Regions from separate parts of the Neoaquamicrobium sediminum genome, predicted to be linked through region 4. Evidence: predicted binding sites of a transcription regulator. Region 4 holds the regulator's gene; each other region holds the start of a gene.
The links. Region 4 encodes PhoB, which activates phosphate uptake and scavenging genes when phosphate is short. Its sites were predicted from a motif close to TGTCATNNANCTGTCAT; they were not measured.
Positions count from the first base shown of each region.

Region 1 (7,352 bases), on a different contig from region 4:
TTTCGTCACCTCCTGACAGCATCCGTCAGGGAGTAGCGTCTATGGTCGCGGCATCTGACGAAACACACGGGTGCTTACGTGAGCGATCAACCGGCTGCCGCCGCGCTGAAGGAAATATTCGACCGCGCGCGCATGCGCCGGTTCGCCGAGGATACGAAGACCATCTGGCCGGATTTCGATGCGGATCGGTTCGAGACGCTCGCCACCACCGGGCTCGACGATCTCGGCATCATGCAGCGCATGCGGCTGGCGGCGGACGCTTTCGCGGCGACGCTGCCGTCCGACTATGAGCGGGCATTGGAAATTCTCTCGGCACTCGCGCCGCGTATCGGGCATGGCTTTGCATCGATCACACTGTGTGAATTCGTCATCGTGCGGGGCCTCGAGGATTTCGATCGCTCGATGGACGCGTTGAAGCTGTTCACCCGGTATGGCTCGGCCGAGTTCGCGATCCGGCATTTCCTCCAACACGACCTTCACCGCACGTTGTCGATGATGCGGGAATGGTCGCTCGACGGGAACGAACACGTCCGCAGGCTAGCCAGCGAGGGGGCGCGGCCGCGCCTGCCATGGTCGTTCCAGCTCCGGCCGATCGTCGCGGACCCGTCGCTCACATGGCCGATCCTGGAGGCGTTGAAGAGCGATCCAAGCCTCTACGTTCGCAAATCCGTCGCCAACCACCTCAACGACATCAGCAAGGACCATCCGGCCTGGCTTGTCGATAAATTGGCAGGCTGGCCGCAGGAGGACGAACGCACGCGATGGATCGTCAGGCAGGCCCTGCGCACCCTGATCAAGAAGGGCGACCGCTCTGCGCTGGCGCTGGTTGGGGCGGCCGAGAAGGTTGAGGCCCGGATCGAGGGCTTTTCAGTTGCGCCGGTGCGCCTTGCGTTGGGCGACCGCCTGACAATTGCCGCGACCGTCGTTTCGCAGGCGCGCGAGACGCAGCAGGTCGTTGCCGACTATGCCGTTCATTATGTGAAGAAGAGCGGTGCCGCCTCGCGCAAGGTCTTCAAGCTCAAGACCTTCGCGCTCGAGCCAGGTGCGACGCAGCCGCTGTCCATCTCCCAGACAATCCGCGACTTCACCACCCGCACCCACAATGCAGGTTTCCACAAGGTGGAGCTGATGCTGAACGGCGACACGGTGGCCGAAGGCGGGTTTGATCTGGCGATTTGATTCAGCGAAGGCTCCATGGGCGCGTTTCATAACGCGCCCATGGCGTGTTCCGGTCAGCCGACGGGGGCGTTGTCTTCACGCTTGATCGCGATGATCGAGGAGCGCGGCAGTTTGCCCTCGCCGTCCGGGAAAGGTGCGGCCGGATGCTGGATGCCGACGAACATCGTGCGCCTGTCCGCCGACCAGCAGAGACCCGTCACCTCCGACCCGTTCGGGCCGGTCAGGAAGCGTTCGATGCGTCCCGTGACAGGGTCGCCGGCCAGCATCTGGTTGTTCCCCTGTCCCGCGAAGTCGCCTTCGTTGGAATCGTCGCCATCGGTCTGGATCCAGATCAGACCGGTGGAATCGATCGCCATACCGTCGGGCGAGTTGAAGAGGTTGCCTTCGTTGACGTTCTCGGAGCCCGCATAGGGTCCCTCCTGGACGGTCGGGTTGCCGGCCATGACGTAGAGGTCCCATTCGAACGTATCGGACGCATGATCGTCATTGGCGGGACGCCAGCGCACGATCTGGCCGTATTCGTTGGCCTCGCGCGGGTTCGGCCCGCCGACCGGCGTCCAGTCACCGCCTGCATTGGCCCTGACGCCGCGGCGGCTGTTGTTGGTTAGCGCGCAATACGCTTCGCAGGCGAGCGGGTTCACAGCGACCCATTCCGGCCGGTCCATCGTTGTCGCGTTGACCCGCGAGCCGGCGGTGCGCGTGAAGATGGCGATTTCGGCCGCCGACATGCCGGTTGCTTCCGGCGTCAGGGCAATCCATTTGCCGGTCATGTCATCGTCGAAGCGGGCAGCGTAAAGCTGGCCTTCGTCCAGCAGCGTCGAGGTATCGCCACCGGGCACATAGATGTCGCGCGAGACGAATTTGTAGATGAACTCGCCGCGCTCGTCGTCGCCCATATAGACGACCACACGACCGTCGGGCGCGAGCGTCGCTGCCGCGTTCTCGTGCTTGATGCGGCCGAGCGCGGTGCGCTTGACCGGTGTGCTTGCCGCATCGGTGGGATCGATCTCGACGATCCAGCCGGCGCGGTGCGGTTCGTGGGGGTTCTTCGACGTGTCGAAGCGTGCATCCCATTTGTGATAGTCGTAGCCCCAGCCTTCCGCGGCGATGCCGTAGCGCTTGTAGCCTTCGGCGGTCAGCCCTTCGATCTGCGTGTCTCCCGTGGCGCCGAAATAGCCGTTGAAGTTTTCCTCGCAGGTCAGATAGGTGCCCCAGGGTGTCCTGCCGGAACCGCAATTGTTGAAGGTGCCAAGGCTTTCCGTGCCGGTCGGATCGGCCTCGGTCTTCATCAGGTCGTGGCCGGCGGCCGGCCCCGCGATGCGCATCGGCGTGTTGTGCGTGATGCGACGGTTGAACGGGCTGTCCTTGACCACGGACCAGTTGCCGTCGGTTTCGCTGATCTCGAAGACGGCAACCCCTTGCAGGTTCTGCAGCTTCAACACGTCCTGCGCGTCGCGTGGTACGCCGTCCGTGGCCTCGGGCAGGTTGATGTCGTTATTGGTGTATTCGTGGTTGACCGCGATGACCTGCTTGCCGCCGATGATAAACAGCTCCATGCCGTCCGTGTTCTCGCCGAAGATCTTGTCGGCATCGGCAACGGAACCGCCAGTCGCATGGTCGAGCTCTGCCACGCCGGAAAACAGCGGGTCGCCCCAGCTCACCAGCCGCTGCCAGCGATAGCCCTCCGGCACGTGCACGGTGTTGTCGGTGGAAATCGGGATCGGCTTGAAGGCAAAGCGCGAATCCTGTGCGGCGCGAGCGGGAACGGAATTGAGAATGCCGGCGCCCATGACGGCCGCGCCCGATCCGAAGGCGAGCACGCCGCCCAGAAAACCGCGCCGCGAGATCGCCCGTTCCACAACGCGGTCGAACTCGTTTTCCTCGGGGCGCGGGAAATTGATCTCGTCCCACTCGTCGAATGTCGGTCTTTCCTGTCTTACATCGGTCATGGCTTGCTCCCTTCTCATCCGGTGGCTTGCAACGAAGCTCGGCGCGTACGCCGGAGCTTGTTGTGTTTGCCTACCCGGCCGGCCACACAGATTGATGACAGCCCGATGAAAAGTGCAGTCGGCTTTTCTCGACATGGCTCGACGCCGCAGCTATAAGCCCGCCGACCGAAGGAACCTCTTCACATGGCCGAAACGATCGAAAAGGCGGTGTCGCGCCGCCGCACCTTCGCAATCATTGCGCACCCCGACGCGGGCAAGACGACGCTGACCGAAAAGCTGCTGCTGTTCGGCGGCGCGATCCAGCTCGCCGGCGAGGTGAAGGCCAAGAAGGACAAGATCCAGACGCGCTCCGACTGGATGAAGATCGAGCGTGAACGCGGCATCTCCGTCGTCACCTCGGTCATGACGTTCGAATATGGCGACAACGTCTACAATCTGCTCGACACGCCGGGCCACGAGGACTTCGCCGACGATACCTACCGCACGCTGTCGGCGGTGGATTCGGCCGTCATGGTCATCGACGCCGCCAAGGGCATCGAGCCGCGCACGCTGAAGCTGTTCGAGGTCTGCCGGCTGCGCGACATTCCGATCGTCACCTTCGTCAACAAGATGGACCGCGAAGCGCGCGACACCTTCGAGATCCTCGATGAAATCGAGCAGAAGCTGGCGCTCGACACCGCGCCGATCACCTGGCCGATTGGTCAAGGCAAAACTTTCTCCGGTACCTACCACCTTGCAGACAATGCCGTCCGGCGCGGCGACGACGAGGTCGAGCGCACCAAGGTCAACGGTCCGGACTCCAATCGCGTCGCTGGGCTGCTGCCCGAAAACGAGCGGCCGGCCTTCATCGAGGAGCTGGAGCTGGCGCGCGAGGCGTGCCGGCCGTTCGATCTTGCCGCATTCCGCGAAGGACACCTGACGCCGGTCTTCTTCGGCTCGGCGCTGCGCAATTACGGTGTGCGTGACCTGATCGAGGCGCTGGGCGCATGGGCACCCGCACCGCGAGCCCAGGAGGCGGATTCACGCCGCGTCGAGGCGACCGAGGGTAAGATGACCTCCTTCGTCTTCAAGATCCAGGCCAACATGGACCCGAACCACCGCGACCGCATCGCCTTCGTGCGCGTGTGTTCGGGCACGCTGCAGCGGGGCATGAAGGCGAAGCTGGTGCGCACCGGCAAGGCAATGAGCCTGTCTGCGCCGCAGTTCTTCTTTGCCCGGTCGCGCATCACGGCCGACGAGGCCTATGCCGGCGACGTTGTGGGCATCCCCAATCACGGCACGCTGCGCATCGGTGACACGCTGACCGAGGGCGAGGAAATCCTGTTCCGTGGCGTTCCGAACTTCGCGCCCGAAATCCTGCGCCGGGTGCGGCTCGGCGACCCGATGAAGGCAAAGAAGCTGAAGGAAGCCTTGCAGCAGATGGCCGAGGAAGGGGTCGTCCAGCTCTTCTCGCCCGACGACGGCTCGCCCGCCATGGTCGGTGTCGTCGGCGCGCTGCAGCTCGACGTGCTCAAGGAGCGCCTGAACGTCGAATACGGCCTGCCGGTCGACTTCGAGATGGCGCGCTTCACCGTCTGCCGCTGGATTTCGGCCGATAGCCGTGCGGAGCTCGAGCGTTTCGTCGAAGCGCATCGCGGCGACATCGCCCGCGATCTCGACGGCGATCCCGTCTTCCTGGCCCCACACGAATTCGGCCTCAACTACGAGGCCGAACGGTGGAAACAAATCCGCTTCGCCGCGATCAAGGACTATCAGGTCCGCGACGCGGCGTAGCCGAAGACAGCATTGAATGCCCTGCGCGGCGGCGTGGCTACTCTGCCGGCTGGCGCATGCCTGTTGCCCTGGCGACACCGTCACCGCTGAAGATGATCCAGCCGAACAGCAGAACGCCGGCAAACACGATCAGCGACCCCATGGCCACGATAGGCTCCGCACCCGGATTGCCTGCAAGCAGGACGTAGAGCGCCGGGATCATGATCACGATGCCGATCACGTAGATGGCGTATTGTAGCAAGGGCAGCCTGCCGGCGGCCTTGAGCGGATTGACCGCGTAGTAGGTGCCGAACAGTGCCGAAGTCACCCAGCCGAGCAGGTTGAGATGGGCGTGCGCGCCCATCACCCCGTGATTGCCGGAAATCGACATGTGGAGGCCGATACCGATACCTATGATGAGGAAGAGGATGGCCGTGCGAAAATAGAGCGTAGCAAGAAATGGCATGATGTTCCCCAAAATGGCAGCAGGGGCGACCGTTTGCCCCTCCGATGGTCGAGGCCGTTTGATCGCAACGCAATAGCGTTCGGCCTGTGCTGCCACTCCAGCCGACGCGATAAATCTACGCCTGTCCGGCTTCGGCGACAATCGGGGGCCACGTGTGAGTAGTCGACTATTTTGCTGGATTGATTGTCCAGATGCGGTATGCCCTTCAGCTCGGGTCGATGCTGAGCAAACCATTCCTGGACGGACGGCATAATCGTTCGTTCCGTTCTACAAATCGTCGCAATTTGCCGCGTCAACTCTCGTTTTGCGCCGTCATTGCATTATGATCAGCACAACAGCCATTGAGGAGAAACGCCATGGGCCTTCGCATCAACGATACCGCACCGGATTTCACGGCCGACACCACGCAGGGGCAGATCAGCTTTCATGACTGGATCGGCGACGGCTGGGCCGTGTTGTTCTCGCATCCAAAGAACTTCACGCCCGTCTGCACGACGGAACTCGGCACGATGGCCGGTCTTGAGGGCGAATTCCGCAAGCGCGGCGTCAAGATCATCGGTATCTCGGTCGATCCTGTCGAAAGCCACGCCAAGTGGAAAGACGACATCCGGACGGCTACGGGTTTCGCTGTCGACTACCCGCTTATCGGCGACAAGGACCTGAAGGTTGCCAAGCTATACGACATGCTGCCGAGCGATGCCGGTGACAGCGCGGAGGGCCGCACGCCGGCCGACAACGCCACCGTGCGCTCCGTCTACGTGATCGGCCCCGACAAGAAGATCAAGCTGGTGCTCACTTACCCGATGACCACCGGGCGCAACTTCGACGAGATCCTGCGCGCGATCGATTCGATCCAGCTTACGGCCAAGCATCAGGTGGCGACGCCGGCCAACTGGAAGCAGGGCGAAGACGTCATCATCACCGCGGCGGTTTCCAACGAGGACGCCACCAAGCGTTTCGGCTCCTACGAGACGATCCTGCCCTATCTGCGCAAGACCAAGCAGCCCTCGGCCTGATCTGCACAAGCACCAGGTGGTCATGCATACGGCGGCGATGGATGCCATCGCCGCCGTTTTTGTGACGGGATTGCGATGGCGGACAGGCTCGGGCATGATCCGAATCCGTCAGATATTGCCGGATCGATCACTCGGGGGACCTATTGCAAGCCGCAACTCGTGCCGTAACGGGCATCACGCGCCGCGCCGCCATCATCATGGCGGCATTCGTGTTTCTGGCGGGCTGCACGACGCAGACGGTCATGCAGTCGGCGGTTGCGCCGCTGCCGTCGGAGAAATACGCAGCCATCGTCGTTGACGCCAATAGCGGGCGGGTCCTCTACGAAGACAAAGCCCGCGAGCCTCGCTACCCTGCGTCGCTCACCAAGATGATGACGCTCTACATGCTGTTTGAGGCTATGGACAGCGGGCAGCTCAACGTGATGACGAGCATACCCGTTTCCGCCTACGCAGCCGGGCGGCCGCCGTCCAAGCTCGGTTTGAAGAAGGGCGGGAGCATCGACGTTCGCTCGGCGATCCTTGCGCTTTGCGTAAGGTCGGCCAATGACGTCGCTTCGGCCGTTGGGGAGTATCTCGGCGGCACGGAGGAACGCTTCGCCGCGATGATGACGGCCAAGGCGCGTTCCCTGGGGATGCGCTCCACCACATTCCGCAACGCCTCCGGCCTGCCGGACGCCGAACAGCGCACGACCGCTCACGACATGGCGATTCTGGCCATGTCGTTGCGCAAGCGCTTTCCCCATTACTATCACTATTTCAGCAACCGGGAGTTTGCCTATGCCGGCAAGATCATTCGCGGCCACAACGACCTGCTGGGGCGGGTCGCCGGCGTTGACGGGCTCAAGACCGGTTATATCCGCGCCTCCGGCTTCAACCTGGCAACGTCGGTCGGGCGCGGCGGGCGGCGCATCGTCGCGATTGTCATGGGGGGCAAAAGCGCGGCTGTCCGCAACGAACATATGGAACAGTTGATCGAGGTCTATATGCCGC
Region 1 covers NZ_JAZHFV010000001.1:481,716-489,067, forward strand. The annotation lists gene V1479_RS02435 (DNA alkylation repair protein) at 133-1,179, shown strand; gene V1479_RS02440 (PhoX family protein) at 1,233-3,128, opposite strand; gene V1479_RS02445 (peptide chain release factor 3) at 3,312-4,901, shown strand; gene V1479_RS02450 (hypothetical protein) at 4,939-5,346, opposite strand; gene V1479_RS02455 (peroxiredoxin) at 5,703-6,362, shown strand; gene V1479_RS02460 (D-alanyl-D-alanine carboxypeptidase family protein) at 6,506-7,352, shown strand, end outside.
Region 1: a site for PhoB is predicted at 3,223-3,239, ahead of V1479_RS02440 (PhoX family protein). Genes of this name have one in related genera too.

Region 2 (7,352 bases), on a different contig from region 4:
GCTGCATAACCGCGATAGATGAGGTAGGCCGTCAGCAGCAGGGCTGCGATGGCCGGTATCAGCAACAGATCCATAAGAGCCTCCTTTCAGTGAAGGAAACGCCTCATGCCGCCTAGCGTTGCACCGGCTGCGGCCGCCAGTATCGCCGCCTACAACTTCGCCTATCTGGACGAACAGACCAAGCGGATGATCCGGCGTGCGATCCTCAAGGCGATCGCCATTCCCGGCTATCAGGTGCCGTTTGCTTCGCGCGAGATGCCGATGCCCTATGGCTGGGGCACCGGCGGCGTGCAGGTGACCGCCTCGATCATCGGTCCGGACGACGTGCTCAAGGTGATCGACCAAGGTGCAGACGACACCACAAACGCGGTCTCGATCCGCGCCTTCTTCCAGAAGGTGGCGAATGTCGCGGTCACCACGCGCACGGCAGATGCCACGATTATCCAGACGCGGCACCGTATTCCCGAAAGGCCGCTGAAGGCGGGGCAGATCCTCGTCTATCAGGTGCCCATTCCCGAGCCGCTGCGCTTCCTCGAACCGCGCGAGACGGAAACACGCAAGATGCATGCGCTTGAGGAATACGGACTGATGCACGTCAAGCTCTATGAGGACATCGCCCGGCATGGCCGCATCGCCACCTCCTATGCCTATCCGGTGAAGGTAGAAGGGCGCTACGTCATGGACCCTTCGCCGACGCCGAAGTTCGATAATCCGAAGATGCACATGTCACCGGCGCTGCAGCTCTTCGGTGCCGGCCGCGAGAAGCGCATCTACGCGCTGCCGCCGTTCACCGACGTCGTCAGCCTCGACTTCGAAGACCATCCCTTCGAAATCCAGAGCTTCACCGAACCCTGCGCGCTGTGCGGCGCCAAGGGTGTCTATCTCGACGAGGTGATCCTCGACGACCAGGGCGGGCGGATGTTCGTCTGCTCGGATACCGACCATTGCGAGGAGCGGCGCGATGACCAGTGAAATCAACGACGACGAACCGCTTCTGCGCGTTTCCGGCCTGTCGAAATTCTATGGCGCGCGGGTGGGCTGCGAGGACGTCTCGTTCGAGCTGTGGCCCGGCGAGGTGCTCGCCGTCGTCGGCGAATCCGGCTCGGGCAAGACGACACTGCTCAACTGCCTCGCAACGCGACTGATCCCGTCGTCGGGCAATGTCTCCTATCGCATGCGCGACGCCGAGATGCGCGACATCTACCGCCTCAGCGAGGCGGAACGCCGTTTCCTGATGCGCACCGACTGGGGTTTCGTCCACCAGAACCCGGCAGACGGCCTGCGCATGACGGTCTCGGCCGGCGCCAATGTCGGTGAAAGGCTGATGGCGGTGGGCGAACGCAACTACGGCAGCATCCGCGGCACCGCCACCGACTGGCTCGGCCGCGTGGAGATCGCCGCCGACCGCGTCGACGACGAACCGCGCGCCTTTTCCGGCGGCATGCGCCAGCGCCTGCAGATCGCCCGCAACCTCGTCACACATCCGCGCCTGGTCTTCATGGACGAGCCGACCGGCGGCCTCGACGTGTCCGTGCAAGCTCGCCTGCTCGACCTCCTGCGCGGGCTGGTCGCAGACCTCGGCCTGTCAGCGATCGTGGTTACGCACGACCTCGCCGTCGCCCGGCTGCTTTCCCATCGGATGATGGTGATGAAGGACGGCCGCGTCATCGAGCACGGGCTGACCGACCGCGTGTTGGACGATCCGCACGCGCCATACACCCAGCTTCTCGTTTCCTCGATCCTACAGGTGTGACGATGCCGACACCGCTGGTTGTTTCCGAACTCGCCAAGACCTTCACCATGCATCTGCGCGACGGCATCGAGCTGCCGGTCGTGGAAGGCGTTTCCTTCGCGCTGCGAGCCGGCGAATGCGCGGTGCTCGGCGGGCCGTCCGGCGCCGGCAAGAGCTCCATCCTCAAGGTGCTCTACGGCAACTACTCGGTCGACACGGGCCAGATCATCGTCCAGCATCAGGGGCGGCTGGTCGACATCGCCGCAGCCGCCCCCCGCACGGTGCTAGGCGTTCGGCGCCATACGATCGGCTATGTCAGCCAGTTCCTGCGAACCCTGCCGCGCCTTGCGGCACTCGACATCGTCGCCGAGCCGTTGACCGCGCGCGGCGTGGCGGCGGCCAAGGCCCGCGACAAGGCGGCCGGCCTGCTGTCGCGCCTGAACCTGCCCGAAAAGCTGTGGTCGCTGCCGCCGGCGACCTTTTCCGGCGGCGAGCAGCAGAGGGTCAACATCGCGAGGGGCTTCATCACAGACCATCCTGTGCTGCTGCTTGACGAGCCAACGGCATCTCTCGACGCCAAGAATCGCGAGGTGGTCATCGCGCTGATCGCGGAGAAGAAGCAGGGTGGCGTGGCATTGCTCGGCATCTTTCACGATGCAGGCGTGCGTGAAGCGGTTGCGGACCGCATCATCGACGTGACCCAGTTTGCGATGAACAGGCGCGTGTCGTGACCAGACTTTCGGAAACGCCCCTCGTGCACCCAAGCGCAGAGGTGACGCAAAGCATGCTCGGTCGTTACACGGAGATCGCCGACCGCAGCCGCATGCATGAATCGACGCTCGGTGACTACTCCTACGTCATGCAGGATTGCGGCATCTGGTGCGCGACGATCGGCAAGTTCTCCAACATCGCGGCAGCCGTGCGCATCAACGCCACAAACCACCCGACATGGCGTCCGACGCTGCACCACTTCACCTATCGGGCCTCGGACTACTGGCCTGATGCCACCCATGAGGACGAGTTCTTCGCATGGCGGCGGACGAATGCAGTGACGATCGGGCACGATACCTGGCTCGGCCACGGTTCGACCGTCCTGCCGGGAGTGACGGTCGGCGACGGGGCGGTGATCGGTGCCGGCGCGGTCGTCTCGAAAGACGTCGCGTCCTACACCATCGTCGGCGGCGTGCCTGCCCGACCCATCCGCGCGCGCTTTCCGCAAGCCATCGCCGAGCGGTTCAGCGCGCTCGCCTGGTGGGACTGGGATCATGACCGGCTGCGTGCGGCGCTCGACGATTTCCGCGCGCTGTCAGCAGAAGCCTTCCTGGAAAAGCATGCCGGCTAGGCATTTGCACACATTGCGGGCCCCGCAGCGCGACCAAACTGTGAACCGTCACAAAACCGCAGAAAAAGCGTAATCGAGCTGTCGCGAAACACCGATAGGGGACTCGGCCAGCAGGCCGGAACACGTCCGGACCGCGCTTGAAAAGTTCACCCTCCAAAGCGTCTGGAGCCCGACATGTTTACCCTTCTCACCCGCACCACTGCAGCAGCAGCCATTCTCGCCTCCGCGCTCGCGACACCGGCGATCGCCCAGGACTGGAAGTCCGACCTTCCCGCTTTCCGCGTCGGCCTTCTCGGCGGCGAAAACGAAGCCGACCGCCTGCGCAAGAACGAATGCATGGTCGAGCAGCTCGGCGAAAAGCTCGGCGTGCCGGTCGAACTCTATCCGGCGTCCGACTATGCCGGCGTCATGCAGGGCCTGCTCGCTGGCCAGCTCGATGCCGCCCAGCTCGGCGCCTCGGGTTATGCCGGCATCTATCTCCAGAACCCGGAAGCCGTCGAGCCGGTCTTCGTGGCGCTCGAGAACGACGGATCCGACGGCTACTATTCGGTGATGTACACGCGCGCCGATTCCGGCATCGAGAGCATCGACGACATGAAGGGCAAGACGCTTGCCTTTGCGGACCCGAACTCGACCTCCGGCTACCTCGTGCCCAAGGCCGAGCTGGAAATGCAGGAAATCAACCTCGAGGATTATTTCGCCTCGACCGGTTTCGGCGGCGGACATGAGCAGGCGGTCGTCGCCGTTCTGAACGGCCAGTACGACGCCGGCGTCACCTGGACCTCGGGCGTCGGCGAAGAGTCCGAAGGCTTCAGCCGCGGCGCGCTGCGTTCGATGGTCGACAAGGACCTGCTCGACATGTCCGACCTGCGCATCATCTGGCAGTCGAACCTGATCCCCAACGGCCCGTGGGTCGTGCGCAAGGACGCGCCGCAGGAAGCCAAGGACATCGCCATCGCCTGGATGGAGACGCTGAACGAGACCGACTACCAGTGCTACGTCGACGTGTCCCAGGGCGAAGGCCAGGGCTTCAAGCGCGTGGATCACGAGTTCTTCACCAACGTCGTCGAGATGCGCCGCCGCGAGCTCGAAGGCTCCCGCTAAATCTCCCTGACATCGCCGGCCGCCGTCCATCTGGACGGCGGCCGCCTCGTATTCGGGCTGGACGAACGGAGCCGCCAATGCTGACGACCGAGAAACTCACCAAGAGCTTCAAGACCCGCAATGCGGTCTCCGACGTCTCGCTTTCCATACCGCAGGGCCAGATGGTCGGCGTCATCGGCCGCTCCGGCGCCGGCAAGTCGACACTGTTGCGCATGGTCAACAGGCTGGCCGAACCAACCGACGGCCGCATCACCTTCGAAGGCCGGGACGTGACCGCGCTGCGCGGCAGCGCGCTGCTCGAATGGCGCGCGACCTGCGCCATGGTCTTCCAGCAATTCAATCTCGTCGGCCGCCTCGACGTGCTGACCAACGTCTTGACCGGCCGGCTCTATCACCACGGCTTCGTCGCCTCGATGCTGCAGCTCTTCACCGCTTCGGAGCGCGCCTTCGCGATCCGCGCGCTCGACCGGCTCGGCATGGCGCATACCGCACTCCAGCAGGCCGACACACTTTCGGGTGGGCAGATGCAGCGCGTGGCGATCGCCCGCGCGCTGGTGCAGGAGCCGCGCATCCTGCTTGCCGACGAGCCCATCGCCTCACTCGATCCGCTCAACGCCAAGGTGGTGATGGACGCACTGCGCACCATCAACCGCGAGGACGGTATCACCGTCGTCTGCAATCTGCACACGCTCGACACCGCGCGCTCCTACTGCGACCGCATCATCGGCCTGAAGGACGGCGTGCTGGTCTTCGACGGCACGCCCGAAATGCTGACGCAGGAGATGGCGCGGGAAATCTACGGTGCCGAAGCCGACGGCGCGTTTGCCGAAGGCCTGACCTCGACTTCGCTGGGTGGCGTACCCGCCAAGCAGCGCCTGACCGAGCGCGACCTGGCAAAGAACGCGCAACTCGGCATGGCGGCGAGCTGAGCAGATGGCCGCCATGACATATTCCGGCGACGACACGGTTGCCGAATTCGAACGGCACCGCGCCGAACTGCTGCGCAGCAAGCGCGCGATAACAGCGCTGTTCGTGGTGCTTTTTCTCGCCGCACTCGTTGCGTCGATCTATGTTTCGCGCTTCTACCCGGATCGTCTCGCGTCCGGTCTGCCGCGCATCTTCGAATATTTCGGCACGATCATGCCGAACCTCGAGCTCGACAAGCTGTTCCTGTCGCGCGGCGACGACGGGCGCGCGATTCCCGGATCGATCGCCTACTGGTATTCGGATTTCTGGACCTACATCCAGCTCATCATCGAAACCATCTTCATGGCGCTGACGGCGACGATCATCGGAGCCGCGGGCGCCTTCCTGCTTTGCTTCCCGGCAGCGCGCAACCTCGCGCCCAACAGCGTCGTCTTCCAGATCTCCCGGCGCTTCATGGAAATCTGCCGCGGCGTGCCTGAAATCCTCTACGCGCTGGTGCTGGTCTTCGCCATCGGCATCGGCCCGCTGGCCGGCGTGGTCGCCATCGCCATCCACACCGCAGGCGCACTCGGCAAGCTCTTCGCCGAGGTCAACGAGAACGCTTCGCTGCGCCCTGTGGAAGGCATTCGCGGCGCGGGCGGCAACTGGTTCGAGGAGATGCGCTACGGCGTCGTCCCGCAGGTGATGCCGAACTTCATCTCCTACACGCTGCTGCGTTTCGAGATCAACGTGCGCGCGTCCTCGATTGTCGGCTTCGTTGGTGCCGGCGGCATCGGTACAGAGCTCAATCGCGTCATCAGCCTCTATTCCGATGACCGCGTCGTGGCCGTTCTGCTGCTCATCGTTCTGACCGTCACACTCATCGACCTCCTGTCGGAGCGCCTGCGCACGCACTTCATCGGCAAGGAACATTTCGCATGACCGCCGCAACTCTGGCCGGCATCGGCCCGGACGAGATCGCCAGCGTCCGACGCATGCACCCGCGGGCTTTCGGCTCGTGGCGAGGCAAGCTGGTCCAATGGGCCGTATGGGTCGGCGTCATTGCCTACGTTATCGGCTCGCTTTGGTACTTCGACGTCTGGAAATTCGCCTATGCGTCGGACCGGGTCTGGCGGTTGATCGCGGCGATGTTCACCTGGAAGGACATGGAGACCTGGCGCTACGCCGACATCTATACCGGCATCGCGCAGACGCTCGCTATGGCGTTTCTCGGCACGATGCTTGCTTCCCTTGCAGCCTTGTTCATCGGCTTCTTCGCAGCCCGCAACACAATGCCCTTCGGCCCGCTTCGCCACCTGGTGCGCCGGCTGCTCGATGTGCTGCGCGGCGTCGACCAGCTCATCTGGGGTCTGGTGTTCGTCCGTGCCGTGGGGCTCGGACCGCTGGCCGGTGTGCTCGCCATCTTCGTCTCCGACACCGGCACGCTGTCAAAGCTCTACTCGGAAGCGATCGAGAACATCGACCGCAAGCAGGTCGAGGGCGTTCGCGCCACCGGCGCAGGGCCGATCAAGGTGGTGCGCTACGGCTACCTGCCGCAGGTGCTGCCGGTGTTCATCTCGCAGTCGCTCTATTTCTTCGAGTCGAGCACCCGCAGCGCAACGATCCTCGGCCTCGTCGGCGCCGGCGGCATTGGCATGATCATTATCGAGCGCTTCCGCGCCAACCTGTTCGATCAGGTCGCGTTCGTGGTGCTCAACGTACTCGTCTGCATCTTCGTGATCGACTGGCTGTCGCGGAAGATCCGCGAGCGGTTCATCGGCGAGACATCTCACTAAAGCCGACGGACAGTCGTCAACCTGTCACGTGACTCGCCTAAAGCACGGGTCGATGTGTGACAGGGCAGGATGCGACCATGCGCTATGCGATCTATTACACGCCGGCCGAGCGTGATCCGCTGACGGAGCTTGCCACGAGCTGGCTCGGGCGCTCCGCTTTCACCGGCAAGAGCACGCCGCCGCGCGCGACCGGCAGGCTGCCTGCGGCCGAGGTCGCCTATCACACCGCGGCGGCGCGGCGCTACGGCTTCCATGGCACGATCCTTGCGCCCTTCACCCTTGCGGACGGCGAGAGCGAGCATGGCCTGCGCGCAGCACTGGATGCGTTCTGCGAGGCGCAGGATGCGTTCTGCGTACCGCGCGTAGTTATCACCCGGCTCGACGGTTTCTTCGCGCTTGTCCCCGAGACGCCCAGTCCAGCGCTGAACGGTCTCGCGCGCGACGTGGTGGTGGCGTTCGACCGTTTCCGCGC
Region 2 covers NZ_JAZHFV010000001.1:636,139-643,490, reverse strand. The annotation lists gene V1479_RS03220 (alpha-D-ribose 1-methylphosphonate 5-phosphate C-P-lyase PhnJ) at 106-972, shown strand; gene phnK (phosphonate C-P lyase system protein PhnK) at 962-1,753, shown strand; gene phnL (phosphonate C-P lyase system protein PhnL) at 1,756-2,463, shown strand; gene V1479_RS03205 (DapH/DapD/GlmU-related protein) at 2,460-3,074, shown strand; gene phnD (phosphonate ABC transporter substrate-binding protein) at 3,249-4,178, shown strand; gene phnC (phosphonate ABC transporter ATP-binding protein) at 4,256-5,107, shown strand; gene phnE (phosphonate ABC transporter, permease protein PhnE) at 5,112-6,026, shown strand; gene phnE (phosphonate ABC transporter, permease protein PhnE) at 6,023-6,880, shown strand; gene V1479_RS03180 (DUF1045 domain-containing protein) at 6,958-7,352, shown strand, end outside.
Region 2: a site for PhoB is predicted at 3,143-3,159, ahead of phnD (phosphonate ABC transporter substrate-binding protein). Genes of this name have one in related genera too.

Region 3 (7,352 bases), on a different contig from region 4:
AGAGCTGGCTGACAGCGCGGGCTTTCCAAAGATGGCGCGTGAGACCGGCGCTGCGCTCGGGCGCAATCCCCTGCCCCTCGTTGTACCGTGCCACCGTATTCTCGCCGCCGGAGGCAAGATTGGCGGTTTTTCGGCGCCCGGTGGCACCGTCACCAAGGAGAGGCTGCTGTCCCATGAGGGCGTACAGCTAGGTCCTCCCCCGCCAGCACAGGCCTCTTTCGCATTCTAGGACCATCCCGGGCGGCTTTCCCTAAGCTTGCCGAGCGCAGCCCTTGTTCTTGTGAATGCAGGGGAAGCTGACATAATTGGGATGTCGAATCGACCGTGGTTGTCCCGACTAGTTCTTCTCTCCCAGTATTCGTCCTGTATCCCCCGAGTTCCCTGGTTCCGGGTACGCGCGCCTGCGTCAAAACCAAAAGAACAGAACGACAGGGATCGAAAATGATGCTGCTTCCACCCGATGACTACGCCAAACGCCGGCTGACGGAACCGGCCGAGCTCACCGTTGCCGCCGAATTTCTGATCGCGCGCGGTTTCGGGAGCGACGAGATCGCCGTCCAGCTCTCGCGCTTCTATTATGTCGACATCGACGCATTGAACGATGTCGTTTCGAACATGAGCGACCATGGCGGGAAGGCTCGGTGGAGGCACGTCTCCTGACTGCCTCTTGAAAGGCCGGGGATCGGTGACCACATAGGGTCTGTTCCTGCTGGTCGCGCCGCGAGGCGCTTGACCGGTCTTTCCTCGAAAGATGGCGCAATGCGCCGGCAGGAACCTTCGGCAATCATGGCTGGCCGCATGCGCCATCGACCCGTGTCGGTGATGGCGCGGCAAGTCACGGATGTACTGGCGGCCCGCCACGCGCGCGGCCGGCCTGGTTGCCCTGAGTGATTTCCCGCTTCGAGATATCAGATACGCTTGCCGCTGCCTGCGTCGAACAGATGCGCCATGCCGGCGTCGATCGCGAGTGGCAGCACGTCGCCGTCGGCAACGCGCACGGTACCCGGCAGCCGCGCGATCAGCTCACCCGCTCGCGCATCACCGTCAACCGGATAGCCGTGAGCAAGCGTGTCGGCGCCGAGCGCCTCGACCGCGGTGACCTTCATCTCGATGTCGGCGTTGTTGCGAGCCGAAACCAGCGTGAGATGCTCCGGCCGCACACCGAGCAGAACCTTGCGTCCGACGTCCGGAAGGCTCGTTTCCCGTGGCTTTACCGTGCCGCCGGCTGCGAGCTTCAGACCTTTGCCCGTTTCGCCGCCTTCGGCGGCAAGCAGGTTCATCGCTGGCGACCCGATGAAGCCCGCAACGAAGATGCTCGCCGGCCTCTCGTATATCGCGATGGGCGTATCGACCTGCTCGGCCAGCCCCTGGTTCATCACCACCAGCGTGTCGGCAAGCGTCATCGCCTCCACCTGGTCGTGCGTGACATAGACGCTTGTGACGCCCAATGACCGCTGCAGGTTCTTGATCTCGATGCGCATCTGGCCGCGCAGCTTGGCGTCGAGGTTGCTGAGCGGCTCGTCGAAAAGGAACGCCTTGGGACTGCGGACGATGGCGCGGCCCATTGCCACGCGCTGGCGCTGGCCGCCGGAAAGTTCGCGCGGGCGCCGCTCCAGAAGCTCGGCAAGTCCAAGCGTGCCAGCCGCATCGCGCACGCGCCGGTCGATTTCGTCCTTGTCCATGCCGCGATTGCGCAGCCCATAGGCCATGTTGTCGTAGACCTTCATATGCGGATAGAGCGCATAGTTCTGAAACACCATGGCGATGTCGCGCTCGGCCGGCCCCAGTGTGTTGACCACCTTGTCGCCAATGGAGACCGTACCGGAGGTGATCTCCTCCAGACCCGCGATCATGCGCAGGAGTGTGGACTTGCCGCAGCCGGAAGGGCCGACGAGCACGCACATCGCGCCATCGGGAATGTCGATCGAGATTCCTTTCACGGCCTCGACGCGGCCGCCATAGGTTTTTCTTACGTCTTTGAGTTCGACGGTCGCCATGGAGGTTGGTTTCTCACTTCTCGGTTTCGACGAGGCCCTTCACGAACCAGCGCTGCATGAACAGAACCACCAGGATCGGCGGCAGGATTGCGAACACCGAGGTCACCATTACGAGGTGCCATTCCGTATCCGCATCAGCAAACGAGATCATCTTCCGCAAAGCGATGACGATCGTGTTCATGTCGTTGCTGTTGGTGACGAGCAGCGGCCAGAGATATTGCGTCCAGCCGTAGATGAACATGATGACGAACAGGGCCGCCAGATTGGTCTTCGACAGGGGCATCAGGATGTCCTTGAAGAAGCGCCACGGCCCTGCACCGTCGACCCGGGCCGCCTCGACCAGTTCGCCCGGTATGGTCATGAAGAACTGGCGGAACAGCAGCGTCGCGGTTGCCGATGCCATCAGCGGCAGGATGAGGCCGGTATAGGAATCGATCAGGCCGAGATCGACCATGACCTTGTATGTCGGCAGGATGCGTACCTCGACCGGCAGCATCAGCGTGATGAAGATCACCCAGAAAAAGAACATGCGGCCGGGGAAGCGGAAGAAGACGATCGCGAAGGCTGACAGCACCGAAATGACGATCTTGCCGATGGCGATGCCCAGCGCCATGACGGTCGTGTTGAACAGCAGCGTGCCGACGCCCACCCCGCCGATGCGGCCGACACCGCCGAAAAGCGCCTCGTAATAATTGTCGAAGAAGTGCTCGCCGGGCAGCAGCGGCAGCGGCGGCCGCAGAATGGTCTGCAGCGAATGGGTGGAGGCGACGAAGGTGTAGTAGATCGGGAACGCGACGATGAACACGCCGACGATGAGGATCGCATGGGCGATGTAGCGCGATCTGCGGCTGATGCCGAGCATCGCGCCTTGCTCGCGCCGGCCGAGAGCGGTCGCCGTCGACTGCTGGGTGGCGGCCTCAGCCATAATGCACCTTCTTTTCCACGTAGCGGAACTGGATGGCCGTCAGCGCGATCACGATCACCATGAGGATCACCGACTGCGCGGCGGAGTCGCCGAGGATCAGATTGACGAAGCCGTCATTGTAGACCTTGTAGACCAGCGTCTCGGTAGCCTTGCCCGGTCCGCCGCCGGTGACGGCATGGATGATGCCGAACGTATCAAAGAATGCATAGGTCGTGTTGATGACCAGCAGGAAGAAGGTCGTCGGTGCCAGCAGCGGGAAGATGATCGTCCAGAAGCGCTTGGTCTCGCCGGCGCCGTCGATCGCGGCAGCCTCAATGAGCGTCTTCGGGATCGCCTGAAGTCCGGCGACAAAGAACAGGAAATTGTAGGAAATCTGCTTCCAGGCGGCAGCGGCGATCACCAGCACCATTGCCTGATCACCGCGCAGCAATGGATCCCACTGGTAGCCGGACGAGCGCAGCATGTAGGCGAAGGTGCCCATTGCCGGATTGAACATGAACAGCCACACCATGCCCGCAATCGCCGGCGCGATGGCATAAGGCCAGATCAGCATGGTGCGATAGATGCCCCTGCCCCGGATGATCTTGTCAGCCATCACCGCGAGCAGCAGCGCAATCGACATCGCCACGAAAGCGACTGCTATCGAGAACACAGCCGTGTTCTGCAGCGCGTTGATGTAGTTCGGCTCCGCCAGCACGCGGCGGAAATTGGCCAGTCCCACGAAGGTGCTGCGCAGCCCGAACGGGTCCTCCCGCAAGACCGACTGGTAGAGCGCCTGGCTCGCCGGCCAGTAGAAGAAGATGCCCACGATCACGAGCTGCGGCGCGATCAGCAGATAGGGCAGGATCTTGTTGGGAAAGGTGACGCGCGGGGACAAGAAGCCTCCTCCACGGTGAAAGGGCCGCCCGCGCGAATGTCGCGCGGGCGGCCGGGATGAGAGACGGGACTGCTAGTTGCCGATCGCCTGCTGGATCGCAGCGTTGCCGCGTTCCACCGCGTTGTCGAGCGCCTGCTGCGCAGTCTGCTCGCCGGCAAGCATCTTCTCGAACTCCTCGTTCTCGATGTCGCGCACCTGCGGCAGGTTAACGAGGCGGACGCCGCGCGAGTTCTCGGTCGGTGCCTTGCCCATCATCTGCGTGATCGGGATCTCGCGGCCCGGGTTCTCGTCATAGAAGCCAGAGGCCTTGGTCGCCTCGTAGGCTGCCAGCGTCACCGGCAGATAGCCGGACACCTGGTGGAGACGCTCCTGGATCTCGGTCTGTGACAGGAAGTTGAAGAAGGCCGCGACGCCCTCATACTCCGCGTCCTCGTGGCCGCCGAACACCCAGAGGCTGGCGCCGCCGGGGATCGTGTTCTGCGGTGCGCCTTCTGCCTCCGGATAGTAGGGAAGCTGGCCGAGACCGTAGTTGAGGCCGGACTTCAGCACGTCGCCGAGACCGCCCGAAGACTCCGTCAGGATCGCGCACTCACCCGACAGGAAGAGCTGCTTGGCCTCGGAGGTGCGGCCGCCGTAGCGGAACGTGTCGTCCTTGGCGAGATCGGCAAGGTTCTGGAAGTGGGTGACGAAGAGGCCTTCATTGATCTTCAGCTCGACATCGGTGCCGGCAAGACCGTTCTCCTGCGTGCCGTACTGCAGATTGTTCCAGGCAGCGAAGTTCTCGAGCCCGATCCAGGTGAGCCAGGTCGAGGTCAGGCCACACGATGCAGCACCCGATTCCTTGATCTTCTTGGCGGCTTCGAACACTTCCGGCCAGGTCTTGGGCGGGTTTTCGGTGTCGAGGCCGGCCTTCTCGAAAATGTCCTTGTTGTAATAGAGGATCGGCGAGGAGGAGTTGTAAGGGAACGAGAGCATCGTGCCGTCGGGCTTGGAATAATAGGCGACGATGCCCGGCAGGTACTCGTCCTTGTTGAACGCTCCGCCGCCCATCGACAGCACTTCGGCCACCGGCTTCACCGCGCCTTCGGCGGCCATCATCACGCCGGTGCCGACGTCGAAGACCTGAATGATGTGCGGCGACTGGTTCGCGCGGAATGCGGCAATGCCGGCATTCAGCGTCTCGGGATAGGTGCCCTTGAACACCGGAACGACCTTGTAGTCGCTCTGGCTCTCGTTGAACTCCTTCGAGAGCGTTTCCACGACCTCGTTGTTGGCGCCGGTCATCGCATGCCACCACTGGATTTCGGTGACGGCGAAGGCCGCGGATGTGGACAGAACGGTGAATGTCGCGGCGAGTCCGGCCGCAAAGCCCTGGGTCTTCATGTTACGCTCCCTTTAATTCGTTGGCGAAAGATCCGGGATACCAGGCGCAACCCAAGGCTGCGCGGCCGGTAGCCGGCTCCGCAATCGGGAGTATTGTCGCTCTATGACGGCTCGGCAACAGTTTTGTTTCACTTTCATGAAATTTCGCGGCGAACATTCCACAGAGAAACGCGAGCGAAACGAAAATCAGGCGAAAGTCTGCGTTTAAACCGCGCGCAGATTCTAGGGCAGCCAGTCGATCGGCACGTGGCCTTCGTCGGCGCGCACCCGGGCGAGCCAGGCCACGACGTTCGCAAAGCGCGCCATCTCGTAGCCGGCGTAGTCCGCGTCCTGCGTATAGGCAAACAGCGCGATGTCGGCGATGCTGAGCGCCTGCCCCGCGACGAACGGCGTATGCGCGAGCTGGTCCTCCATGACGGCGAGCGCGGCGTGCCCACCCTGCAGCAACTGCTCCATGCGTTCGGGCGTCGCCTGGCTTGCCCGCTCCGGATATTTCCTCAGCGCCCGGCGAACCGCGATGAACGGTTCGTGGCTGTATTGCTCGAAGAATAGCCACTGATAGACCAGCGCGCGTTCGTATGCGTCGTCAGGCAGAAAGCGCGTCCCTTCGGCGAAGTGGAGAAGCATCGCATTCGATTCGGCCAGAAGCCGGCCATTTTCGAACTCCAGCAGCGGCACCTTGCCGTTGGGGTTCTTCGCCAGATAGTCGGGACGCCGGGTCTCGCCGGTGATCGAGTTGACCTCGACGTGCCGGAACGGGCGCCCGAGCTTGGCCAGCAGCAGGCGCGGCTTGTAGCAATTGCCGCTGTCGTGCATTCCGTAGACTGTGAGCATGGCTGTTCCCTGTGTTCGCGGTCGTGGCACTATCCGCGATCGCCGTCACAGGCGCCAATGACAAGAATTGCTCTTCTCTTCAGCGGCGTTGATGCGTCTCAGCGTCGCCCGCCGAACAGAGGGATCACCTTGGCTTCGCCGGCAAACATCTCCGAGAATTCGATCTCGGCGGCATCCGTTGCCGTACCGGCCAGTTGCGGAGCGGAAAGCAGGAATCCCTGATAGAGGTCCGCACCGGCGTCGAGCGCAGCCGAAAGCTGCCGCCTCGTCTCGATACCTTCGATCAACACCTGCGCGCCGTCGGCCTGAAACCCCTCGACCAGCCGCGGCAGCAGCCGCGAAGCGCCTTCGCTTTCCGCCACTCGCCGAAACCACAGCCCGTCGATACGCACGAGGTCCGGTGCAACCGTACGGATAAGGTCCAGCGGTGGCGGCTCGCCGGCGATGCCGCCAAGCGCGATACGCAGGCCGTGCCCTCGCAGCGTCCGGACAATATCAGGTATGGTCTCGAAATCGAACGCGGCAAGGTTGCGGAAAGTGCTGGTAATGCGATCGACCGGTAGTTCCACACGGTCCAGCAGCTTGGCGATGTCCTCGGCAAATCCCCGCGACGAGCCAACCCCGATTATGCAGTCCAGGCCCTGCAGATCGAAATGTCGGTAGTTGCCGAGATGCAGCGCAGCCGCAAGACGCTCGGCGAAGGCGCGCTCTCCGGCCGGCAGAGAGGCGAGATAGGGCCTCGGCGGCATTGGAGTGCCGTCTCTGAAAGGCCGTAGGAAACCTTCGGCATGCGCAGCGACAAGACCACCTGCCTTGCGCTGGTAGACCGGCTGGAACGCGCTGCGAAGGATGAAGTCGCCGAGACGCGCGGTCTCGATCCCTATTTCGTCAGCGGAAATCGCATCGTCAGGTACCCGCTGCGGTCTCATGAAGACTTGCGCCGTCCAAAGGTTGGGTGGGGATATCTGGCGAAAGCTGCCGGCGCTGCTCCAGCAGATGATGTCGCGCCGGCGCTTGCACCGGCGCCGAAGCTGCCAGGCACGACTTCCGGCCGCGCAAGAAGGAAGCCCTGCACCATATGCGCGCCGGCGGCTTCCGCTGCCTCGAGTTGCCAGTTCTCTTCAATGCCCTCGAAGATAACGGTGATCCCCTTGGACACAAACTCTTCGACCATCACTGACAGCAGGGCGAAGCCCGGCTTGGTTTCCATCAGCCGCGAAATCCAGCGCGCGTCGAATTTGACGATGTTGGGTCTCAGCGCTTCGACGCGTTCCATATCGGAGGCCTCCGCACCAAAGTCGTCGATTGCGACCTGGAAGCCGCTGCTGCGCAATGT
Region 3 covers NZ_JAZHFV010000006.1:273,443-280,794, reverse strand. The annotation lists gene V1479_RS18130 (methylated-DNA--[protein]-cysteine S-methyltransferase) at 1-229, shown strand, start outside; gene V1479_RS18125 (hypothetical protein) at 445-660, shown strand; gene ugpC (sn-glycerol-3-phosphate ABC transporter ATP-binding protein UgpC) at 909-1,997, opposite strand; gene ugpE (sn-glycerol-3-phosphate ABC transporter permease UgpE) at 2,011-2,859, opposite strand; gene ugpA (sn-glycerol-3-phosphate ABC transporter permease UgpA) at 2,915-3,799, opposite strand; gene ugpB (sn-glycerol-3-phosphate ABC transporter substrate-binding protein UgpB) at 3,872-5,182, opposite strand; gene V1479_RS18100 (glutathione S-transferase family protein) at 5,405-6,016, opposite strand; gene V1479_RS18095 (EAL domain-containing protein) at 6,115-6,945, opposite strand; gene V1479_RS18090 (EAL domain-containing protein) at 6,942-7,352, opposite strand, start outside.
Region 3: a site for PhoB is predicted at 5,286-5,302, ahead of ugpB (sn-glycerol-3-phosphate ABC transporter substrate-binding protein UgpB). Genes of this name have one in related genera too.

Region 4 (7,352 bases):
ACCTCGATCCATGCGCCGAGAGCGTCGCGATTGGGCGCATCCTGCTCCAGCCGGACCTGCAACCAGCGCCCTGTGTCGCCCCCCGTATTGCGCCAGGTCTGAGCGGTGTGCCATCGGTTGACGACCACCAGATCGAGAAGCCCGTCGAGGTTGAAATCGGCCAACGCCGCGCCACGCCCAATCTTCGTGCTGGCAACGCCTGCCCGGTCGCCGGCTTCCTCGAATGTGCCGTCGGGCCGCTGCAGCAGGAGGTTGTTCGGGTCCTCCTCGGCAAAATCAGGCATCTTCGCGACATTGCCTTTCGCGACGAAGAGGTCCGCAAGGCCGTCATTGTTGACGTCCTCGAACTGCGCGTGCCACGCCGTGCTCGGCCGCAGATTGTCTCCAACATAGGGGCGGTGCGCCGTCACGCCCTTGGCGAAGGCGGTGTCGGCATAAGTGGGCCGCGGTGACGGACCTTCGCCACTCGCAAGCGTCTGCAGCTTGTTGTCGGCCATGCTGGTGAGGAAATATTCGGGGTAGCCGTCGGCATCGAGATCGTAGGACGCGATACCCATGCCCCAGATGCGCAACCGCTCCCAGCCTTCCTCCGCCGTATAGAGCGATGGCGTGGCGCCCTGCCCGATGCGCCAGAGCTGTTCCTGGCCGCCCTTGTAATATTCGCGATCGTTGGAGACGCGCAGCGACGGTGTGCCCGACCGGTTCCAGTCCGTGAAGAGCATGGAAAGCGCGCAGTAGCTGGGCTTCAGCGCAAACGGCGTGCCGAACCGATCCGCACCGGCGGCGGGACGGTGCAGCCAGTTGTCCGTGCAGGAGCCCCAGGGAAAGCCTTCTTCCTTGCGATCGATGTAGTTGCCAACCGCCAATGTCGGCCAGGAAGCCCCGCGTTCCCAGGTGGCGGCGAAGGCGGTCGACCACGCCTCGCCGCCGTCGAAGCCCCAGGTCTCGTTTGCACGCTCGAAACGACATCCGCCAAGCCCGCGCATCAATACGTTTTCACCGACACGCAGGACTGCGAGGTCGGTGATGCCGTCGCTGTCGATGTCGATCGGATAGGCGCCCGTCACGCCTTCAAGTTCGAGGCCGGCCTCGAAGCGCTCGAAACGCAGCGTTCCGCCCACGTCGCTGACATTGCGGTAGAAATGGGCCGGCGCAGAGCCGCCGGCGACATAGAGGTCGGCAAAACCGTCTCCGCTGCAATCGAATGCCGCGACACCGCCGCCGACCATGAACTCCCAGTCACCTTCGTAAACCGCGTCGACACCGGCAGTCGCCGTCTCCTCGACGAAATTCGGCACGGCCGGTCCGTCTGCGGCAAGCACGGGTACGCAAATGCCGACCGAAAGAAAGAGCGCTGAAACGACGTGGCGCATCATTCCGCTCTCCGCGTCACCAGCCCGTTGGTGTAAGCGCCAATGCAGTAGCCCTGCTCCAGCCCGCGCTCTATGGCAGCTCGATAATGGATCCCGCCATAGAGCCGCGAAATCGCTGCCTCCTCGGCCGCCTCGCGGAAGCTTTCGAAATGCCGGGGCGGCAGTCCGTCGTCCACATGGGTTTCGTCTTCGAAGGCAAACGTCGCGCCGAACAGATCCTCCAGCACGATGGCCGCAGCACCCGATTGCGTGCTGTGACCGCTGGGATATTCAGGAAACGGCGGCGTGATAAGGTCGGGCTGCCACTTCGCATCAATGTGGCGTTTTATGTACGTCACCGGGCGCACGAGATCGTAGCGGTATTTGGCTTCCCAGCATCCGATGAAGGAATCGGCGAGAACGATGCCGAGCCGCGCGAGCACGTCGACTGTGCGCTCGGCATCCGCACCTTCCGCTTCGAGCAGTTGCAGCGCAATCGAAATCCAGTGGCCGGGCGGTGTCGGCGACAGCATTGGGTCATCCGACCAGAACCGGGCGATCTCCCGCTGCTCCGGCGTCAGCCCCTTCGCCGCTTCGTAGACTTCCATGGCCTCGTTATGGAACGCGCTGCCTTTCTCCTCGCTGTAATTGGGCGGTGGCGGCACGCCGCATGTGGCGCCGTCGGGCATGGCAAATGTGCGGTTGGTGCCCCAGTTAGGCAGCAAAGGCGCCTGCTGCTGCGCGATAAGGCTGGTGGGAACCCAATGTTGTGGCCCCTCCGTTAGAACATAGTCGTGCGGAAAGCCCATGTTCTCCACGACAGCCCCACCATCGTCGGCGGACCACTCGATCACATGAGCGGCAATCACGCGCCCATACGCAAGGCTCCGCGCAAGAACGTCCGCATCGACGCCCTCCGAGACCAGAGCGTCGAGACGCTTCCCGATGGCATCCATCGCCCGCTGGCCCGTCGGCCCGGTATTGCTGAAGAAGTGACGCGTTGCGTTCGTGAGAGCGCTTTGCAACACGACCGCCTCGTCGTAGACGCCCTCAGACCGTGGAGGAAAGGCTTCGAGCCCGTTGAGCTGGCCGGCCAGAGAACGCATCCAAGGCCGCCCGCCAGCGAGCGCTTCCTGCGCGGCAACGCCCAGATAGGCCAGGGACCGGCTCGCGACGGGCGGTGAGTAGGTCGGCGTATGGCGCACCAGCTCCAGCGTGAGCCGGTACCAGGTCCGCGCAACCTCCACGGCCCTCTCGCCGGATTGCGCGCGGGCCGGGCCAACAAGACCCAGAACAGCCGCAACCAGCACGACATGGAAAAGAAAACGCATCACCGATTACGGGCCCTGCCCACTCCTCCCTCAGTGAAGGCAGGAAAGCATGGCGCACCTGCCGCCTGCAAGCGGAACTGGAGCGCAGGAGTATCGGCAGCTATGCCTCGCGGATCGCGTAGCCCGCGCCGCGTATCGTGCGGATCACATCGGGCAGACGGCCATTGTTGACCGCCTTGCGCAACCGGCCGACATGCACGTCAACGGTGCGCTCGTCGATGTAGATCGTCTCGCCCCAGACATTGTCGAGCAATTGCCCGCGCGAGAAGACGCGGCCGGGATGCTGCATCATGAATTCCAGCAGGCGGAACTCCGTCGGGCCGAGCCTGATCTCGGACTTGCCGCGATGCACGCGATGCGTCTCGCGGTCGAGCACGATGTCGCCGACCTTCAGCACGGATGAAAGCACCTCGGGCTTGGCGCGGCGCAGCAGCGCGCGGACCCGGGCGATGAACTCTGGCGTCGAGAACGGCTTGACCAGATAGTCGTCGGAACCGGTCGACAGGCCCCGTACCCGGTCCGTTTCCTCGCCGCGCGCGGTCAGCATGATGATCGGCAGGCGCTCGGTCTCCGGGCGCATCCGCAGCCGCCGGCACAGCTCGATCCCGGAAATGCCGGGCACCATCCAGTCGAGCACCAGCAGGTCGGGTGTGCTTTCCCGCAGCCTGATCTCCGCTTCGTCGCCGCGGCCGATCACCTCGACCTGATACCCTTCGGCTTCCAGGTTGTATTTGAGAAGCACCCCCAACGGCTCCTCGTCCTCCACCACCATGATCTTGGGTGCAATCATCTACAGGTCTCTCTGCGGTCACTCACTGTCGACTGTCACAGACGTCTCGTCCAGCTTCGGTCTGTTCAGCGGCAATTGCTGGCCGGTCACGATATAATACGCGTTTTCGGCGATGTTGGTCACATGGTCGCCGATGCGCTCCAGATTCTTGGCGCAGAACAGCAGATGCGTGCAGGCGGTGATGTTGCGCGGGTCTTCCATCATGTAGGTGAGCAGCTCGCGGAAGACGGCCGTGTACTGCACGTCGATTTTCTCGTCGTCTTCGCGCAGGCTTACAAGGTTTTTCGCGTCGCGTGCCTCATAGGCAGCGATCACCGCACCGACCTGGTCCATCACCATCTGGGCCATCGTGTCGATGGAATGGGAAAGCCCGCGCGGCGCCGAGCCTTCGCCCACCGCGTTGACGCGCTTGGCGATGTTCTTGGCCAGGTCGCCGATACGTTCCAGGTCTGCCGCCATGCGGATCGCGCCGACGACCGAGCGCAGATCCTGCGCCATCGGCTGGCGCTTGGCGATCAGCGTGATGGCGCGATCGTCCAGTTCGCGCTGACGGGCATCCATCACCACATCGTCCGAAATCACCCTCTGCGCCAGCGCGGTGTCGTTCTGCAACAGCGACCGGGTCGCGGCGGCGACCATCGCGCCGGCGAGATCGCCCATGTCGCGGATCAACTGGTCGATATGGCCAAGATCGTCGTCAAACGACGTGACCGTGTGCTCACCCATGTTTGCCTCCTCGGGCTCTTCCGGGATCGTCAGCCGAAGCGGCCGGTGATGTAGTCCTGCGTCCGCTTCTCGGCAGGGCTGGTGAATATCTGGTCGGTCGGGCCTTCCTCGACGAGATTGCCGAGATGGAAGAAAGCGGTGCGCTGCGAGACGCGCGCGGCCTGCTGCATCGAGTGCGTGACGATGGCGATCGTGTAGTTCTCGCGCAGTTCGTCGATCAGTTCCTCGATCTTGGCGGTCGCGATCGGATCGAGCGCGGAGCACGGCTCATCCATGAGGATCACTTCCGGCGAGACAGCGATGGCGCGCGCGATGCACAGGCGCTGCTGCTGGCCGCCCGAAAGACCGGTGCCCGGTTCCTGCAGACGATCCTTCACCTCGTCCCAGAGGCTTGCCTTCTGCAGGCTCGATTCGACGATTCCGTCCATGTCGGCCTTCGAAGAAGCGAGGCCGTGGATGCGCGGCCCGTAGGCGATGTTTTCATAGATCGACTTCGGGAAGGGATTGGGCTTCTGGAACACCATGCCGACACGCGCACGCAGTTCCACGACGTCGAGGCTGGCGTCATAGACGTCGTCACCGTCCAGTTCGATGCGGCCGGTGACGCGCGCGCCTTCGATGGTGTCGTTCATGCGGTTGAGGCAGCGCAGAAACGTCGACTTGCCGCAACCCGAAGGGCCGATGAAGGCGGTGACGGCCTTTTCGGGAATGTCGATCGACACGTCGAACAGCGCCTGCTTGGGGCCGTAGAAGACGCAGACTTCGCGCGCCTTGACCCGGACGGGGCGTGCCTCGGCATCCGGAGTCCGGATCGTGGACGACTTCATCGAATAGAGGTCCGTGCTGGCGACAATCTTCTCGGATGGCATCTGCATTTCCTTGGCCTCCGCTTCCAGATGTTCGTTCAATTTCGTCTCTCCAGTCTCGACCGCAGGAAGATCGCGATGGCGTTGAGCGTCAGCATCAGCCCTAGCAGAACGATGATCGCGGCCGACGTGCGCGCTTCGAAGAAGTTGCGGTTTTCATTGCCCTGCCAGAGATAGATCTGGACCGGCAGCGCAGAGGACTGGTCCATGGGCGTCCCGGGTATCTGTGCAACGAATGCGTTCATGCCGATCAGAAGCAGCGGTGCCGTTTCACCCAGCGCCTGCGCGACACCGATGATGGTGGCCGTCAGGATGCCAGGATAGGTGACCGGCAGAACGTGGTGGAACACGGTTTGCGTCTTCGACGCACCGAGGCCGAGTGCTGCCTGTCGCAACGACGGCGGCACGGCACGCAGGGCCGAACGCGTAGCGATGATGATCGTCGGAAGCGTCATCAGCGTCAGAACCAGGCCGCCAACCAGCGGCGCCGACAGTGGCAGCCGGAAATAGTTGATGAATACGGCGGCGCCCAGAAGACCGAACACGATAGACGGCACGGCTGCGAGGTTGTTGATGTTGACCTCGATCAGGTCCGTAAGCCGGTTCTTGGGCGCGAACTCCTCCAGATATACAGCGCTCATCACGCCGATCGGCACCGCCAGCACGATGACGACCAGCATCATGTAGAGCGAACCGACGAAAGCGCCCGCGAGGCCGGCCGATGCCGGCGCTGAGCGCGAATCCACATTTGTGAAGATGTGTCCGGCAAAGGCGAAGCGGATCTTGCCTTCTTCAAGCAGCCGGTCGGCCAGCGCGCGCGCATCGGCTGAAAGCTGCTGCTGGCTGTCAGGCAGCGAGCGGTCGATATTGCCCTTCAGCCAGTTGTCGGCATTGGCCGAGGCAAGCAGCGAGACGGCAACCGTCTGGCCGAGCAGGCCCGGGTTCTCGATGAACATGTCTCGCAGCACGAACCGCTCGCTCGTCTCCACGATGGAGAGCGCCGAGCGCGTGTCGACCTGCGCGTCGGGAGCGGCTTCGATAATCGCTGCTTCGATCAGCCGGTTCCAGTTCAGCATGGTGACCTGGCGCTGCCAGCCAAGCACCGCACGCTGATACTCGGCGGCGGATTGTCCTTCTCCCTGAACCGGCGGCTCGTCGGCGGAGAGCACTTCGGGATCGAAATAGACGTTGAGGGACAGTTCGGCCTGGGTGAATGCCGGCAGCCCCTTGTAGAGGATCATCGAGAAGAGGATCACGACGAAGCCGATGGCTGCGACGATGGCCGCGACGCCATAGGCACGGAAGCGGCGTTCCCGGGCGTGCCGGCGGGTCAGTCCGTCCTTGATCTTCTTCAGGCGGATTGCGTCGGCGTCGTCAGCCGGAGCGGTCGGACGGGAGATGATGTCGGCCATGGCTATTCGTACTGCTCCCGATAGCGGCGCACGATGTAGAGCGCGACAACGTTGAGGACGAGCGTCATCGCAAACAGCGTCAGCCCGAGTGCGAATGCGACGAGCGACTGCGGCGACGCGAAATCGGTATCGCCGGTGAGCTGATTGACGATGGTGACGGTGACGGTCGAAACCGGCTCGCCGGGATTGAGGCGAAGATAGGGACTGTTGCCGGCCGCAAGCACCACGATCATGGTCTCGCCGATGGCACGGCTGACAGCCAGCAGAAACGCGCCGACGATGCCGGGCAGCGCTGCGGGCAGGATCACCCGCTTGATCGTCTCCGACTGCGTTGCGCCGAGCCCCAGCGAGCCGTCTCGCATGGCGCGCGGCACCTGCCGGATCACGTCGTCGGACAGCGACGAGATGAACGGGATGATCATGATGCCCATCACCACGCCGGCCGTCAGCGCACTGGTGGCGCGAATATCGATGCCGAGCGTGTTGCCGATGGCAGCCAGGAACGGACCGACCGTCACCAGCGCGAAGAAGCCGTAGACGATGGTGGGAATGCCCGCCAAAACCTCGACAATCGGCTTGACCGTGCTGCGCACCTTTGGCGGTGCGTATTGCGACAGGTAGATCGCGGTCATCAGGCCGATGGGCAGCGCGACGATCATCGCGATGGTCGCAACCATCAGCGTACCCCAGAGCAGCGGCAGCAGCCCGTAGTCGCCGGAACCCGAACCCACGGAAGAAAAGCGCGGATTCCACACCGTGCCGAAGAAGAAGTCGACCGGGCTGACGAAGGTGAAGAAGCGGATCGCCTCTGAAAGCAGGGAAGCAACGATGCCGACTGTCGTCAGGATGGCTACCACGGAACAGCCGATCAGCAG
Region 4 covers NZ_JAZHFV010000005.1:81,243-88,594, reverse strand. The annotation lists gene V1479_RS15575 (CRTAC1 family protein) at 1-1,376, opposite strand, end outside; gene V1479_RS15570 (vanadium-dependent haloperoxidase) at 1,373-2,683, opposite strand; gene phoB (phosphate regulon transcriptional regulator PhoB) at 2,784-3,473, opposite strand; gene phoU (phosphate signaling complex protein PhoU) at 3,492-4,199, opposite strand; gene pstB (phosphate ABC transporter ATP-binding protein PstB) at 4,229-5,074, opposite strand; gene pstA (phosphate ABC transporter permease PstA) at 5,104-6,477, opposite strand; gene pstC (phosphate ABC transporter permease subunit PstC) at 6,480-7,352, opposite strand, start outside.